DNA from 2 places in the Saccharothrix sp. CCNWYY140 genome. Region 2 is predicted to be linked to the other one. Evidence: riboswitches for the same ligand, from Rfam matches in the RefSeq annotation. Region 2 holds a riboswitch; the other holds the start of a gene.
The links. A riboswitch is a leader RNA that binds a small molecule or an ion and turns the genes downstream of it on or off. The one in region 2 is predicted to bind S-adenosylmethionine.

Region 1 (7,248 bases), on a different contig from region 2:
GTGATCCACGCCAACCAGGCCGCCAACAAGAAGTCGGCCCTGGCGAAGCGCGCCAACCAGATCTGATCAACCAGATCTGACGGCCCAGCAGGCCCCACCAGGCCCGCACACGGCACTCCCGAAGCGCCGCTCCCACCACGGGGGCGGCGCTTCGCTATACCCACGACACCACAGGTTCAACGCACCGCCACCGGACAACCAGCGCCACCGGACAACCAGCGCCACCGGACAGCCGGTGCCAGCCGGAAGCCAACGCCAGCCGGAGGCCAACGGCGACCGAAGCCAGCGCCAGCGGAAGGCCAACGGCGGCCGAAAGCCAGCGGCGGCCGTGGACCAGCGGCGAAGGCCAGCGGCGTGGGTCAGCAACGGCCCAATGGGTCAGCGGCGGCCCGGTGGATCAGCGCGGCCGGTGGGTCAGCGGCGGCCGTGGGCGGCGACGATCTTCAGCACCGCCCGTTCCAGCGCATAACCCGAGTCCGCCGCCACGCCCTTCACCTCGGCGTTCAGGTCCGCCACCACCGACATCGCGGCGGCCAGCCCGTCACCGTCCCAGCCCCGCGCCTGCCCCTGCGCCTTCTTCACCTTCCACGGCGGCATGCCCAGCTCACCCGCCAGCTTGAACGGGTCACCCCGCCCCACCGCCGACACCCGCGCGATGGTCCGCACCGCGTCCGCCAGCGCGTCGGCGACCAGCACGTGCGGCACGCCGAGGTGGATCGCCCACCGCAACGCCTCCAGCGCCCCCGCCCGGTCGCCCATGACCGCCTTCTCCGCCACCGCGAACCCGGTCACCTCCGCACGACCCCGGTGGTAGCGGTGGACGGCCTCGGCGTCGATCTTGCCGCCGGTGTCCGCGACGAGCTGCGACGCCGCCGCCGCCAGCTCACGCAGGTCCGACCCGACCGCCTCGATGAGCGCCCCGACCGCCTCCGGGTCGGCCTTGCCGCCCGCCGACCTGATCTCGTTGCGGACGAACGCCTCCCGGTCGGCCGCCTTGGTGATCTTGGGGCACTCGATCACCTCGGCTCCGGCCTTGCGCAAAGCCGTAGGTAGTTCCTTGGCGACTTTGCTGCGCCCGCCGCCGGTGTGGACGACGACCAGCGTCACGCCGTCCGCCGGCGACTTCACGTAGGCCAAAACCGCGTCCGCGATCTCCTTGCCGACGTCTTGCGCGCCCTCCAGCGCGATCACGCGCCCCTCCGCGAACAGCGACGGGCTCACCAGTTCCGCCAGCTCAGGAGGGGTGAGGTCGGTCACCTTCACGCGGGTCAGGTCGGCCTGCGGGTCGGCTTTGCGTGCGGCGGTCAGCGCGCTGCGGACAGCACGCTCCACCAGCAACTCCTCCTCGCCGACCACCAGTTGCACGGGGGCGGGAGTGACTGCGGACGCGCTCACGGACCCGATCCTCCCACGCCGCCGTCACCGTCCGGATGGTGGACGGATCTGGCTAGGGGTCGGGATGGTGCCGTAAGTTGAGGGCACAACTGAATACCGCTCATCCAGAGGGGCAGAGGGATCGGCCCGAAGAAGCCCCGGCAACCCGTCGTTGCAGTGCTGCGCACTGCCGACCACGGTGCCAATTCCGACCCGCCAAGCGGGAAAGATGAGGAGAAACCTCGCGATGACTGCTGTCAGTGTGCCCTCGACCGCCACCTCCTTCGACCTCGGCCCCGCTCGTGCCCTGTCGTGTCGCGAGTGCGGCCACGAGACCCCGCTCGCCCCGGAATACGCCTGTCTCGAGTGTTTCGGGCCGCTGGAAGTCGCCTACGACTTCGGCCGCGTCCGCCGCGAGGACATCGAGGCGGGCCCCCGGTCGATCTGGCGCTACCGCGGCCTGCTCCCCGTCCCGTCGGACGTCGAGTCGCACCCCAACACCAACCCCGGCCACACCCGCCTGGTCGAGGCCGACAACCTCGCCAAGGCCCTGGGCGTCCGGAAGGTCTGGGTCAAGGACGACACCGGCAACCCCACCCACTCGTTCAAGGACCGCGTCGTCGGCGTCGCCCTGGCGGCGGCCCGCGAGCTGGGCTTCAAGGTCCTCGCCTGCCCCTCCACCGGCAACCTCGCGAACGCCGTCGCCGCCGCCGCGGCCCGCGCCGGCTGGCAGTCGGTCGTGCTGGTCCCTTCCTCCCTCGAACGGGCCAAGATCCTCATGACCGCCGTCTACGACGGCAACCTGATCACCGTCGACGGCAACTACGACGACGTGAACCGCCTCGCGCAGGAACTCGCCGCCGAGCACGAGGACTGGGCGTTCGTCAACGTCAACGTCCGCCCCTACTACGCCGAGGGCTCGAAGACCCTCGGCTACGAGGTGGCCGAGCAGCTCGGCTGGCGCCTGCCCGACCAGGTCGTCGTCCCGATCGCCTCCGGTTCCCAGCTCACCAAGGTCGACAAGGCCTTCCGCGAACTCGGCGAACTCGACCTGGTCGAGGCCACCCCGTACAAGGTGTTCGGCGCCCAGGCCACCGGCTGCTCCCCCGTGTCCGCCGCGTTCAAGGCCGGCCACGACGTGGTCACCCCCGTCCGCCCGGACACCATCGCCCGCTCGCTGGCGATCGGCGCCCCCGCCGACGGCCCGTACGTGCTCGACGCGGTCCGCCGCACGGGCGGCGCCATCGAGGACGTCACCGACGAAGAGGTCATCGAGGGCATCCGCCTGCTGGCCCGCACCGAGGGCATCTTCGCGGAGACCGCCGGCGGCGTGACCGTGGCGACCGCGAAGAAGCTCATCGAGTCCGGGCAGCTCGACCCCGACGCCGAGACCGTGCTGCTGATCACCGGCGACGGCCTCAAGACCCTCGACGCCCTCGGCGACCGCGTGGGCCCCCGCGCGAACGTCCCGCCGTCGGCCGAAGCCGTCATCAACGCCCTCAAGGACTGAGCCACCGAGGACACCGAGGCTCACGGGGTTCGTTCCACGGGACCGTGCCAGGCTTGCGCGCCCGCCTCCGGCCGAAAGGCCTTGGCGCGCAAGCCGGGCGCGGTCCCGCTGCCGTCACAAGGTGAGGCGGGACGTGCGCAGCCAGCCGCTGCGCGGGAACGAGGACAGTTCCGGCATCGTGTGCGGCCCCACCTCTTCGAGGTCCGCACGCCACGCGGTGAGCAACTGCGGCCACGGTGCCGCCGACTTGTGCCCGTTGTAGCGGTTGGCCCGCCAGTTCTCGGGCAGGATCGTCAGCTCGTCGTCGAACAGGGCGTCCGCGATGGTCCGGTAGGCGTCCTCGGGCGACTCCACCTCCGTGGTCGGGACCATCCTGGTGACCCTCGCCTTGGCGACAATGGCACGCCCGTCCTTCCCGACGTCGTCGCAGATGTAGAAGACGAAGTCCGGTCCCAACTCGTCGCGCGGCCAGGGATGGGCGATGTAGCCGGGCTGCCACAGCGCCCACCCCACCTCGCGCGGCGACCACCCGGTGTGCAGGCGGATCCAGCTGTCGTTGTCCTTGTTCATGGTTCTTCCCTTCAGTCGTCGTCGATCGGGTCACCCCGGCGGGCGACCCTCGGCCCGTCCGGGCCGGGAAGGACGGCGGTGTCGCCGTCCCGGTCGGTGCGCAGGACCAGCGCGCCCTGGCGTGCGAGCGCGTCGACCAGCACGCCGCTGGGATGGCCGTAGCGGTTGCCCGCGCCGACGCTGACCAGCGCGAGCTTCGGCCGCACCGCCGCGAGGAACGCGGGCGACGAGTACCGCGACCCGTGGTGCGGCACCTTCAGCACGTCGGCCCTCAGGTCGACCGGCGCGTCGAGCAGCCCGGCCTGCCCGGCCAGTTCGACGTCCCCGGTGAGCAGCACCCGCCCGGCCGGGGTCGACGCGCGCAGCACCAGCGATGCGTCGTTGACCGCCGTGTTCTCGTCGCCCCTCGGGACCACGCGCGGCCCGAGCACGTCCAGCTCCAGCCCCGGCCAGCTCAGCCGCTGGCCGACACCCAGCTCCACCACGCGGACACCCGCCGCCCGCGCCTGTTCCCGCACCTCCTCCCAAGCCCATTCCGGATCGCGCGACGGACCCACCGCCACCGCGCCCACACCCCGCTCGGCCAACACCGCCGCCAACCCACCGATGTGGTCGGCGTGCAGGTGGCTGAGCACCACCAAGGACACTTGCCGCACCCCGAGCCGCCGCAGGCACGCCAACACAGGCACCGGGTCGGGCCCGGTGTCGACCAGCACTACCCGGCCCCGCTCGGCCGTGGCCAGGACGACCGCGTCGCCCTGCCCCACGTCGCACGCGACCACCGCCCAGCCGGGCACCGGCCACCGCGGGGCGAACACCCCGACCGGGGCCAGCACCACGACCAGCCCGACCGCGACGGCCACGAGCAGCACCCGCACCCGACGCAGCCGCAGCAGCACGGCGACCACCACCACCGCACCGGCCAACGCCGCGCCACCGGCCCAGCCCTGCGGCCACGCGACCGCCGACCCGGGCACCGCCGCCGCGTGCCGACCGACCGCCACCATCCAGCTCACCGCCGGCCCGGACAGCTCCACCACCAGCCGCGCCGCGCCCTCGTGGACCTGGGCGAGCCCGGCGGCCACCACCCCGAGCACCGTCACCGGCGCGACGACCGGCGCCACCAGCAGGTTCGCGGGCACGGCCACCAGGCTCACCTCGCCCGCGAACCCGGCGATCAGCGGAGCCGTGGCGAGGTGCGCCGCCGCCGGCACCGCCAACGCCTCGGCCAGCCCGGCCGGCACGCCCCGGTCCCGCAGCCGGCCGGCCCACGACGGCGCCAGCAGGACCAGCGCCGCCGTGGCGACGACCGACAGGCCGAACCCGACGTCGACCGCCAGCCCCGGATCGTGGAGCACGAGCAGCACCACGGACGCGGCGAGCGCGGGCAGCGCCGACCGCTCCCGCCCCAGCACGAGGGCGAGCAGCGCCACCGCGCCCATCACCGCCGCCCGCAGCACGCTCGGCTCCGGACCGGCGAGCACGACGAACCCGACCAACGCGACCATCGCCCCGGCCGCACACCCGCGTGGCCCGACGGGCAGCAGCCGCAGCAGCAACAGCACCGCGCCGCACAGGATCGCCAGGTTCGCCCCGCTGACCGCCAGCAGGTGCGCCAGCCCGGCCGTGCGGAACTCCTCCACCACCCTGGGCGACAGCCGCGAGGTGTCACCGACGACCAGGGCGGGCAGCAGCCCCGCCGGTTCCGGGTCCAGCGCACCGCCGGCGTCCCGCAGACCCGACCGCAGCGCCTCCGCCGCGCGCTGCCACACCGGTGCGGGTGTGACCTCGCGGGGCGGACCGCGGACCCGCAGCAGGGCGACGGTCGGCTCGCCGGGCCGAGCCGGTGCCAACGAACCACGCGCCAGCACGCTCTGCCCGGGCAGGAGCGTCCGCCACGTCGCCGCCGGCGCCAGCACGACCAACCGGCCGCCGTCCTCCAGCGTCGCCTGGGCTCGGACCAGGTCGACGCCACCCTGCCGCGAACCGAACCCGCTGGAGCGCAGTCCGTGCGGCCGGTCGGCCAGCTCGAACCGGAGGGTGGTGGGCCCTCCGCGCTCGGCCGCCGCCCGGAGCGGGTGGTGGGCAGACGCGTGCAGCTGGACACCGATCCAGCACGCCGCCACCGGCCCGGCCACGGCGAGGGCCACCGCCGCCGGGCGCGCGTTCCGAAGAACCGGACGAGCGGTCGCGCCGGCCGTGAGCCGGAGGGCCAGGCCACCGATCACGCCGGCCGCGAGACCGATGACCACAGCCCACCACCAGGCCCACAGCAGACCCGCCAGGGCCGCGCCCCACACGGCCAGTGCCGCGGGAACCAGGTGGGCGCGAGGGCTCACGGCCCGCCGCGCCGCTCAGGACCGTGATGGACGCCCTTGGAGCGGTGGTCGGTCCGTCGATCGCCGCTGCGGTCGACGGTGTGGAGCACGGGCATGGCTGCCTCCTCGTGTTCGAAGGTCGGGAAGGGGTGGTTCCTGCGTGGAAAGGGGTCGTGCGCGGGGGTGGGGTCGCCAGACGGACGTAGGTGGTCAGAGGCGGACGAGGTCTCCGAGCTTGGCGAGCTTTGCGTCGCCGATGCCCTCTATCTCGCCTAGTTGATCGATGGACGTGAAGGGGCCGCGTTTCAGGCGTCGTTCGACGATGCGTTGCGCTGTCACGGGTCCCACACCGGGCAGTTGGTCCAGTTGCTCCTTCGTCGCGGTGTTGAGGTTGACGGGTTCGGCGGTGGTGTCGGGGTGCTGGGGTGGGACGCCCACGGCGATCTGCTCTCCGTCGGCGACCTTGCGGGCGAGGTTGAGGCCGTGGAGGTCGGTGCCGGGGTGCGCACCGCCCGCCGCCAGGACGGCATCGGCCACCCGCGCCCCGCTGGGGACGGTGACGAGGCCGGGCCGGGGCACTGCGCCCACCACGTTGACCACGACCTCTTCGGGCAGGCGCGTGACCTCCGCCGCGGCCATCGGCAGCGGTGGCGGGATCTCCGGCTCCGGTCGCTCCCACCACAGGCTGAGCGCGATCGCCAGGAGCACGCCCAGCACCAGGCCGACGAAGATCATCCGGCGACGTGGCAGCGAGTCCACGGACAGCCTGCGCAGGAGTGCCCGCAGGCCTCCCCGCTGATCGACGCCCGAAGAGGAGGTGAAGACGACCAGAGGCTCCTCGCGAGCCCGGTGTCTGCCCTGAGACTTGGCGATCAGGGCTTGGAGTCGTGCGGCTGGGGTTTCGGATCGGTTCTCGAACATGTGGTCGACGCTAGGCCGAGTGGCGCAAGGCCCGCGACCACCGAATCCGGATCTGTGGACAACTCAGGGCCTGTGGATAACTCGGCTACTCGTACCCGCCGGGCAGCACCACAACACCCAGCACACCCGGTCCGGTGTGTGCCCCGATCACGGCGCCGACTTCGGAAATCAGGCACCCCGTCGACCCCGGCACGCGCTCGTCCAGCCGCGTCGCCAGCTCGGCAGCCCGCTCGGGCGCGGCCAGGTGGTGCACGGCCAGACCCACCGGTCCGGTGCCGGCCGCAGCCGCCGCCAAGTCGACCAACCGCCCGATCGCCCTGCTTGTGGTCCGCACCTTCTCCAGCGGCACGATCCGTCCGTCGTCCACGTGCAGCAGGGGCTTGACAGCGAGCGCCGTGCCCACCAGCGCCGCCGCAGCGCCGATCCGGCCACCCCGCCGCAGGTGGTCCAGCGTCTCGACGCAGAAGAACATCTTCATCCGCTCGGCCGCTCGGGCAGCAGCCTCCTCGGCGCACACGGCGTCGTCACCGGCGGAACACGCGGCGAGCACCGCGA
Region 2 (7,248 bases):
GCTGGGCGCGAAGGTCACCAAGGAGGCCAAGCCGAAGAAGGTCAAGGTCGGCACCAAGCTCCCGCCGGACGGCGAGATCTGGGACCGGCTGGCCTACTGCGAGGCGACCGGCAACTGGGCCATCAACACCGGCAACGGCTACTACGGCGGCCTCCAGTTCAACAAGGGCACGTGGGACGCGTACGGCGGCGAGCAGTACGCCGAGTACCCCCACCAGGCCACCCGCGAGCAGCAGATCGCCATCGCCACGAAGCTCCGCGACGCCCGCGGCGGCTACTCCGCATGGCCCCACTGCCAGCAGAAGCTGGGCCTGCCGTAACACGGCCGCGACTCCGTCGCGGCGGCGAGGCCGCCTGAAAGTCGGCCCATCGCGTGGGTTTTCCCGACGATCGGAAAAGCTGACCGTCGGGAAAACCCACGCGACAGGCCGACGCGGCCTCGCGGGCGCGGCTGGGGGAGAATCACCGAGTGACTGAAGCTTCATCGCCGGCCGGGCCGGGGGGCAGTGCGCTCCTCGGCCCGGCCGACGTTCGTCGGCTGGCCGCCGAGCTGGACATCCGCCCCACCAAGAAGCTGGGGCAGAACTTCGTGCACGACCCCAACACCGTGCGCAAGATCGTGGCGTCCGCCGACCTGAAGCCCGACGACGTGGTCCTGGAGGTCGGCCCCGGCCTGGGCTCCCTGACGCTGGCCCTGCTGTCCTCCTGCCGCGCCACGGTGGCCGTCGAGATCGACCCCGTCCTGGCCGCACGCCTGCCCAAGACGGCCGCTGAGCGCGCTCCTGGGCTGGTCGACAGGCTCACCGTGATCGAGGCCGACGCGATGCGCGTCACGGCCGACCAGTTCCCCGAAGAACCCACGGCCCTGGTCGCGAACCTCCCTTACAACGTGGCGGTCCCCGTAGTACTGCACCTCCTGGCCGAACTGCCGACGCTGCGCACCGGCCTGGTGATGGTCCAGTCGGAGGTCGCCGACCGCATGGCGGCGGGTCCGGGGAGCAAGGTCTACGGCGTTCCGAGCGTGAAACTGGCCTGGTACGCCGACGCCCGCCGCGCCGGGCCGGTGTCGCGCCAGGTGTTCTGGCCGGTGCCGAACGTGGACTCCGCGCTGGTCGCGTTCGAGCGCCACGCCCCGCTGTCCACGGTGGACCGGAAGGTCCTGTTCTCGTTGGTGGACGCGGCTTTCGCGCAGCGGCGCAAGGTCCTGCGCGGCGCCCTCGCCGGGTGGGCCGGGTCGGCCGCGAAGGCCGAGCAGTTGCTCCTCCGAGCGGGTGTCGATCCCGGCGCGCGCGGCGAACAACTGGACGTCGGAGAGTTCGTCCGGATAGCCGAAGCTGCCTCATCAAACTAGCCGGTGATCTTTCGGCCGAAAGTGTGATTTGACGAACGATCCGCGTCCGGGCTTGCGTTGAAGCAGGTCCGTCGGGTGTACTCGTGCTGCCATCCCGAGCGGCCGAGAGACCTGGCTCTAAGACGCCGCAGCAACCACCTCCCATGAGGCAGGTGCTTCAGCCAGGATCGATGGAGGATCACGTGCCCAGGATGCGAATGCTCACTCGACGGCGAGTCGTCGACCACGGCCGCCGCTCGGTATCGGCCTGTCGCAGCCACTAGAAGCCCTGGCGCCTTCTCAAGTCCTCGCCGCCCTTCGCGCGTGCTTTCCGCGCGGGGCATCTACCTGAGCTGAGTCCCCGGACGCGCACGCCACGTGCGTGCGCTGCCGCGTGCAGTCGTGGAGCGAAAACGTGATCACTGTCGAGAACCTCACCAAGACCTTTCCCGGGAGTACCGGTCAGGTTCGCGCGCTGGACGGCGTGAACCTGGACGTCGCCGCGGGCACCGTCCTCGGCGTCGTCGGCCCCAGCGGGGCGGGCAAGTCGACGCTGGCCCGGTGCGTCGCGCTGCTCGAGCGCCCCGACAGCGGCGCGATCCGCGTCGACGGCACCGACCTGGTGTCCCTCGGCGGCACCGCGCTGCGCAACGCCCGCCGCCAGATCGGCGTTGTGCCGCAAGGGGATTCGCTGCTGCGCCAGCGCACCGCCGCGGGCAACGTGGCGCTGCCGCTGGAGTCCGCGGGCCTGCCCGGTCCGCAGCGCCGCACCCGCGTCGCCGAACTGCTCGACCTGGTCGGCCTGACCGACAAGGCCGGCTCCTACCCCGACCAGCTCTCCGGCGGCCAGCGCCAGCGCATCGCCGTCGCCCGCGCCCTGGCGGCCAGCCCGTCGGTGCTGCTGGCCGACGAGCCGACGTCCGCCCTGGACCCCGAGACCACCGGTTCCGTGCTGACCGTGCTGGACCGGGCGCGGGCCGAGCTGGGCGTGACGGTGCTCGTGGTCACCCACGACATGGGCGTGGTCCGCAAGATCTGCGACGACGTCGCGGTGCTGGAGGACGGCCGCGTGGTGGAGCACGGCAAGGTGCTCGACCTCATCGCCGACGCCGGTTCCCGCACGGCCTCGTCGCTGCTGCCCGCCGTCGACCAGAACCCGGCCGCCGAGAAGGCCTACGACCGCGTCGCGGACGTGGTGCTGGTCGGCTTCGCCGCGGTCGGCGCGCTGCTGCCGGAGGCCACCACCCGGTTCGGCGTCGAGCTGAACCTGCTGGGCGGCGGCCTGACCCGGCTCGGCGAAACCCCGGTCGCGCGCTTCCGCGTCGGCCTGAACGGAGAACGCGCCGACTCGGCGCTCGAATTCATCGCGGACGCGGGTGGGGCAGTGCGGCGGACCCTGACCGGTCCGCAGGGAGTAGCTGCGTGAGGTCCGCAACACCCTGGCCCACCGTGTTCGACGGTGTCCTGGTCGCCACCGGGCAGACGTTGTACATGGTGGCCGTCTCCACCCTGATCGCTGTGCTGCTCGGCATTCCCGTCGGCATCTGGCTGCAACTCACCGCTCCCGGTGGGTTGCGGCCGAAGCCGGTGGTGCACAACCTGCTCGGTTTCGTCGTGGACCTGGGGCGGTCGATGCCGTTCCTGGTCCTGCTGATCCTGCTGATGTCGTTCACCCGGTTGTTGCTGGGCAACACCATCGGGCCGACGGCGGCGATCGTCCCGCTCGCGGTGGGCGCGATCCCGTTCGTCGGCCGGCTGGTGCAGAACGTGCTGGCGGAAGTCCACTTCTCGGTGGTGGAGGCCGCGGTGACCACCGGCGCCTCCACCTTCAAGATCGTCCGCTCGGTCCTGATGCGCGAGTCGCTGCCCGCGATGATCAACGCCATCGGGGTCACCGCCATCGCCATCCTGGGCTACTCCGCGCTGGCCGGCGTGGTGGGCGGCGGCGGCCTCGGCGACGTGGCCGTCCGCATGGGCTACCAGCGCTTCGACGACCGCTACCTCTGGAGCACGGTGGCGGTCCTCGCGGTCATCGCCACGCTCATCCAGGTGATCTCCAACCGCGTCGCGCGGGCCGTGGACCGGCGCCGGCACGCGTCCTCCGTCTGAAACCCGGACCACCCGAGCCGGGTTCGAACCACCCGACCCCGAAGGAAAACCCCCTGATGCGTATTCGTGCTGCCCTCGTCGCCGTGCTGCTGACCGCGGTGGGCTGCGGAAGCGGCCAGACCGGCGGCGCCGCCTCGGACCCGAACGCGGCGCTCAAGGTGGGCGTGAGCCCCGTCCCGCACGCCCAGGTGCTGCGCTACGTCGCCGACAACCTGGCCAAGGACAAGGGCCTGAAGATCGAGGTCGTCGAGTTCACCGACTACGTCCAGCCCAACACCGCCCTGGTGGACGGGTCGCTGGACGCCAACTACTTCCAGACCGTGCCCTACCTGGAGACCTTCAAGTCCGAGAGCGGCGCGAAGCTGGAGTGGATCGGCCCGGTCCACATCGAGCCGCTCGGCGTGTACTCCAAGAAGCACAAGAAGCTGTCCGACCTGCCCAGCGGCGCCCGGGTCGCGGTCGCGAACGACGCCACCAACGAGGCCCGCGGCCTGAGGCTGCTCCAGGACAACGGCCTGATCAAGATCAAGGCCGGCGCGGAGAAGACCGCGACCATCAGGGACATCGCCGAGAACCCCAAGAACCTGGAGTTCGTCGAGCTGGAGGCGGCCCAGCTGCCCCGGTCCCTGGAGGACACCGACGCCTCCGTGGTGAACGGCAACTACGCGATCGACGCCGGCCTGAAGCCCGCGAACGACGCCTTGGCGCTGGAGAAGGCCGAGGGCAACCCGAACGCGAACGGCCTGGTCACGCGAGTCGAGCTGAAGGACGACAAGCGGATCAAGGACCTGCTGGAGCTCCTCCAGTCGCAGCAGGTGAAGGACTACATCAAGCAGACGTTCTCGGGTTCGGTCCTGGCGGTCTGACCCGGCCTCCCAAGCCTGCGCGCTCCCGGCTCCGGCCGGGGGCGCGCAGTGCTGTGCGGGTCGGACCCGGCGTGAGGGGCCGGCGCGGCCGGTGAACGGCACCCCGTCGATCATCGGCGACAACCCGTAGGCTTCTTGTGTGCTCGCCGTCGTTCCGCCACCGGTCACCGTCCGCGTCCCGGCCAAGGTCAACCTGCACCTGGCCGTCGGGGAGACGCGCGCGGACGGCTACCACGACCTGGTCACCATCTTCCAGGCGCTGTCCCTGACCGACGAGGTGACGGTCGCGGTCACCGACGACCCCGGGGTCGAGGTGCACGGGGAGGGCGCGGACGTCGTGCCCACCGGGCCGTCCAACCTGGCCTGGAAGGCCGTCCGCGCGCTGGCCGCCCACGTCGGCAAGGACGTGGAGGACCCGAAGGTCCGGGTGGTGATCCGCAAGTCCATCCCGGTCGCCGGCGGCATGGCCGGCGGCAGCGCCGACGCCGCCGCCACGCTGGTCGGGCTGGCCGCGCTGTGGCGGCTGGAGATCGGGCGCGACGAGCTGGCGGGCCTCGCCGCCAAGATCGGCGCGGACGTCCCGTTCGCCCTCTACGGCGGCACCGCGCTGGGCACCGACCGGGGCGACCAGATCGTCCCCGTGCTGGCCCGGCACACGTTCCACTGGGTGCTCGCGTTCGACCGGCGCGGCCTGTCCACGCCCGAGGTGTTCGGCGAGCTGGACCGGCTGCGCGCCGACGGCGACCCGCCCCGCGTGGGGCCCGCCGAGGCCGTGCTGGAGGGCCTGGCGTCGGGCGACCCGCGGCAGCTCGCGCTGCTGCTGGGCAACGACCTCCAGGCCGCCGCCGTGTCCCTGCGCCCCAACCTGCGCCGCACGCTGCGCGCCGGGGTCGACGCGGGCGCGCTGGCGGGCATGGTGTCCGGCTCGGGGCCGACGTGCGCGTTCCTGTGCACGGACGGCGACTCGGCGGTCCGCGTCGCGGCCGAGCTGGCCGGCGCCGGGGTGTGCCGGACGGTGCGGGTCGCCCAGGGGCCGGTGCACGGTGCGCGGGTCGTCGGGGTCGAGGAGGCTCCGCGGCCGACGCCGCCCGAGGTGCACGCGTGACCCGCCCGACCCCGCCCGTGAGCTTCGAGCACGTGACTAGCTGAAGGTTGTGTTGATGGCCAACTTGGTCAACTTGGAGACGGTCTCCAAGTCGTTCGGTGTGCGCCCGTTGCTGGACTCCGTCTCCCTCGGGGTCGGTGAGGGCGACCGGATCGGGGTCGTGGGCCTCAACGGCGGCGGCAAGACGACCCTGCTGGAGGTCCTCGCGGGTCTCGCCGAACCGGACGACGGGCGCGTCAGCCGACAGCGTGACGTCCGGATGGCGGTGGTCACCCAGCGCACCGAACTGGCGCCGGACTCGACGGTCCGCAACGCCGTGATCGACCCGTTGGGGTTCGACGCCGAACACGAGTGGGCGGCGGACGCGCGGGTGCGCAACATCCTGGACGGGCTGGGCATCACCGCGCTCGGGCTGGACTCGGTCGTGGGCACCATGTCCGGTGGCGAGCGGCGCCGGGTCGCGCTCGCGGCGGCGCTGGTGCAGGAGCTGGACCTGGTCGTGCTGGACGAGCCGACCAACCACCTCGACGTCGAGGGCGTCCGCTGGCTGGCCGACCACCTGCTGGCCCGCCGGACCGCGCTGGTGGTCGTGACCCACGACCGGTGGTTCCTGGACACCGTGTGCACGCGCACGTGGGAGGTCGTCGGCGGGCGCGTCGAGCAGTACGAGGGCGGCTACGCGGACTGGATCTTCGCCCGCGCCGAGCGCGCCCGGCTCGCCGACGCCATCGAGGAGAAGCGCCGCAACCTGGCCCGCAAGGAGCTGGCGTGGCTGCGCCGCGGCGCGCCCGCGCGGACCTCCAAGCCGCGGTACCGGATCGAGGCCGCCGAGGCGCTGATCTCGGACGTGCCGCCGCCGCGCGACTCGGTCGAGCTGCTTGCCTTCGCCAAGCGGCGGCTGGGCCGGACGGTGCTGGAGCTGGAGGACGCGACCCTGACCGTCGGCGACCGGACGCTGGTGCGGGACCTGACCTGGCGGGTCGGCCCGGGTGACCGGGTCGGCATCGTGGGCGTGAACGGGTCCGGCAAGACGACGTTGCTGCGGGCGCTGGCCGGCGAGCGCGAGCTGGACGCCGGCAAGCGCGTGCAGGGGCAGACCGTGAAGCTCGCGCACCTCTCGCAGGAGCTGCACGACCTGGACGGGTCGATGCGGGTCCTGGAGGCCGTGGAGGAGATCGCGCGGCGGGTCGTGCTGGGCAAGCAGGAGATGTCCGCGTCCCAGCTGGCCGAGCGGTTCGGGTTCTCGTCGCAGCGGCAGTGGACGCCGGTCGGCGACCTGTCCGGCGGCGAGCGGCGGCGGTTGCAGCTGTGCCGGCTGCTGATGGCCGAGCCGAACGTGCTGCTGCTCGACGAGCCGACCAACGACCTGGACATCGACACGTTGCAGCAGCTGGAGGACCTGCTGGACTCGTGGCCCGGGACGCTGGTGGTGATCTCGCACGACCGGTACCTGGTGGAGCGGGTGTGCGACCAGGTCGTGGCGCTGTTCGGGGACGGGCGGCTGACCGACCTGCCGGGCGGGATCGAGGAGTACCTGCGCCGCCGGGACGCCCAGCAGGCCGTGGCCCCCGTCGCGGCGACCCCGGCCGCGAAGGCCCCGTCGTCGGCGGCCGACCAGCGCGCGGCCCGCAAGGAGCTGGCGCGGCTGGAGCGGCGGTTGGAGCAGCTGCACAAGAAGGAGGCGGAGCTGCACGCCAAGCTCGCCGAGGCGGCCACCGACCCCGAGCGGCTGATGGCGCTGGACGCCGAGCTCAAGAACGTGCTGGCCGAGGCCGAGGACGTCGAGGCCCAGTGGCTGGAGGCCGCCGAGACCGCCGAGGGCTGAGCCGACCGCCGCTC

Region 1: it holds a riboswitch for S-adenosylmethionine, as region 2 does, so the genes downstream of both, thrC (threonine synthase) here and WBN91_RS19035 (methionine ABC transporter ATP-binding protein) in region 2, are expected to answer to the same signal.

The regions. Positions count from the first base shown of each region.
Region 1 covers NZ_JBBEGC010000111.1:2,886-10,133, reverse strand. Annotated here, with positions in the region: gene rpsT (30S ribosomal protein S20) at 1-66, shown strand, start outside; gene holA (DNA polymerase III subunit delta) at 415-1,395, opposite strand; SAM riboswitch class I at 1,493-1,610, shown strand; gene thrC (threonine synthase) at 1,622-2,884, shown strand; gene WBN91_RS31520 (hypothetical protein) at 2,999-3,454, opposite strand; gene WBN91_RS31515 (DNA internalization-related competence protein ComEC/Rec2) at 3,466-5,793, opposite strand; gene WBN91_RS31510 (ComEA family DNA-binding protein) at 5,983-6,693, opposite strand; gene WBN91_RS31505 (DegV family protein) at 6,779-7,248, opposite strand, start outside.
Region 2 covers NZ_JBBEGC010000039.1:16,100-23,347, reverse strand. Annotated here, with positions in the region: gene WBN91_RS19045 (transglycosylase family protein) at 1-319, shown strand, start outside; gene rsmA (16S rRNA (adenine(1518)-N(6)/adenine(1519)-N(6))-dimethyltransferase RsmA) at 469-1,350, shown strand; SAM riboswitch class I at 1,437-1,527, shown strand; gene WBN91_RS19035 (methionine ABC transporter ATP-binding protein) at 1,745-2,755, shown strand; gene WBN91_RS19030 (methionine ABC transporter permease) at 2,779-3,438, shown strand; gene WBN91_RS19025 (MetQ/NlpA family ABC transporter substrate-binding protein) at 3,495-4,304, shown strand; gene WBN91_RS19020 (4-(cytidine 5'-diphospho)-2-C-methyl-D-erythritol kinase) at 4,444-5,409, shown strand; gene WBN91_RS19015 (ABC-F family ATP-binding cassette domain-containing protein) at 5,465-7,234, shown strand.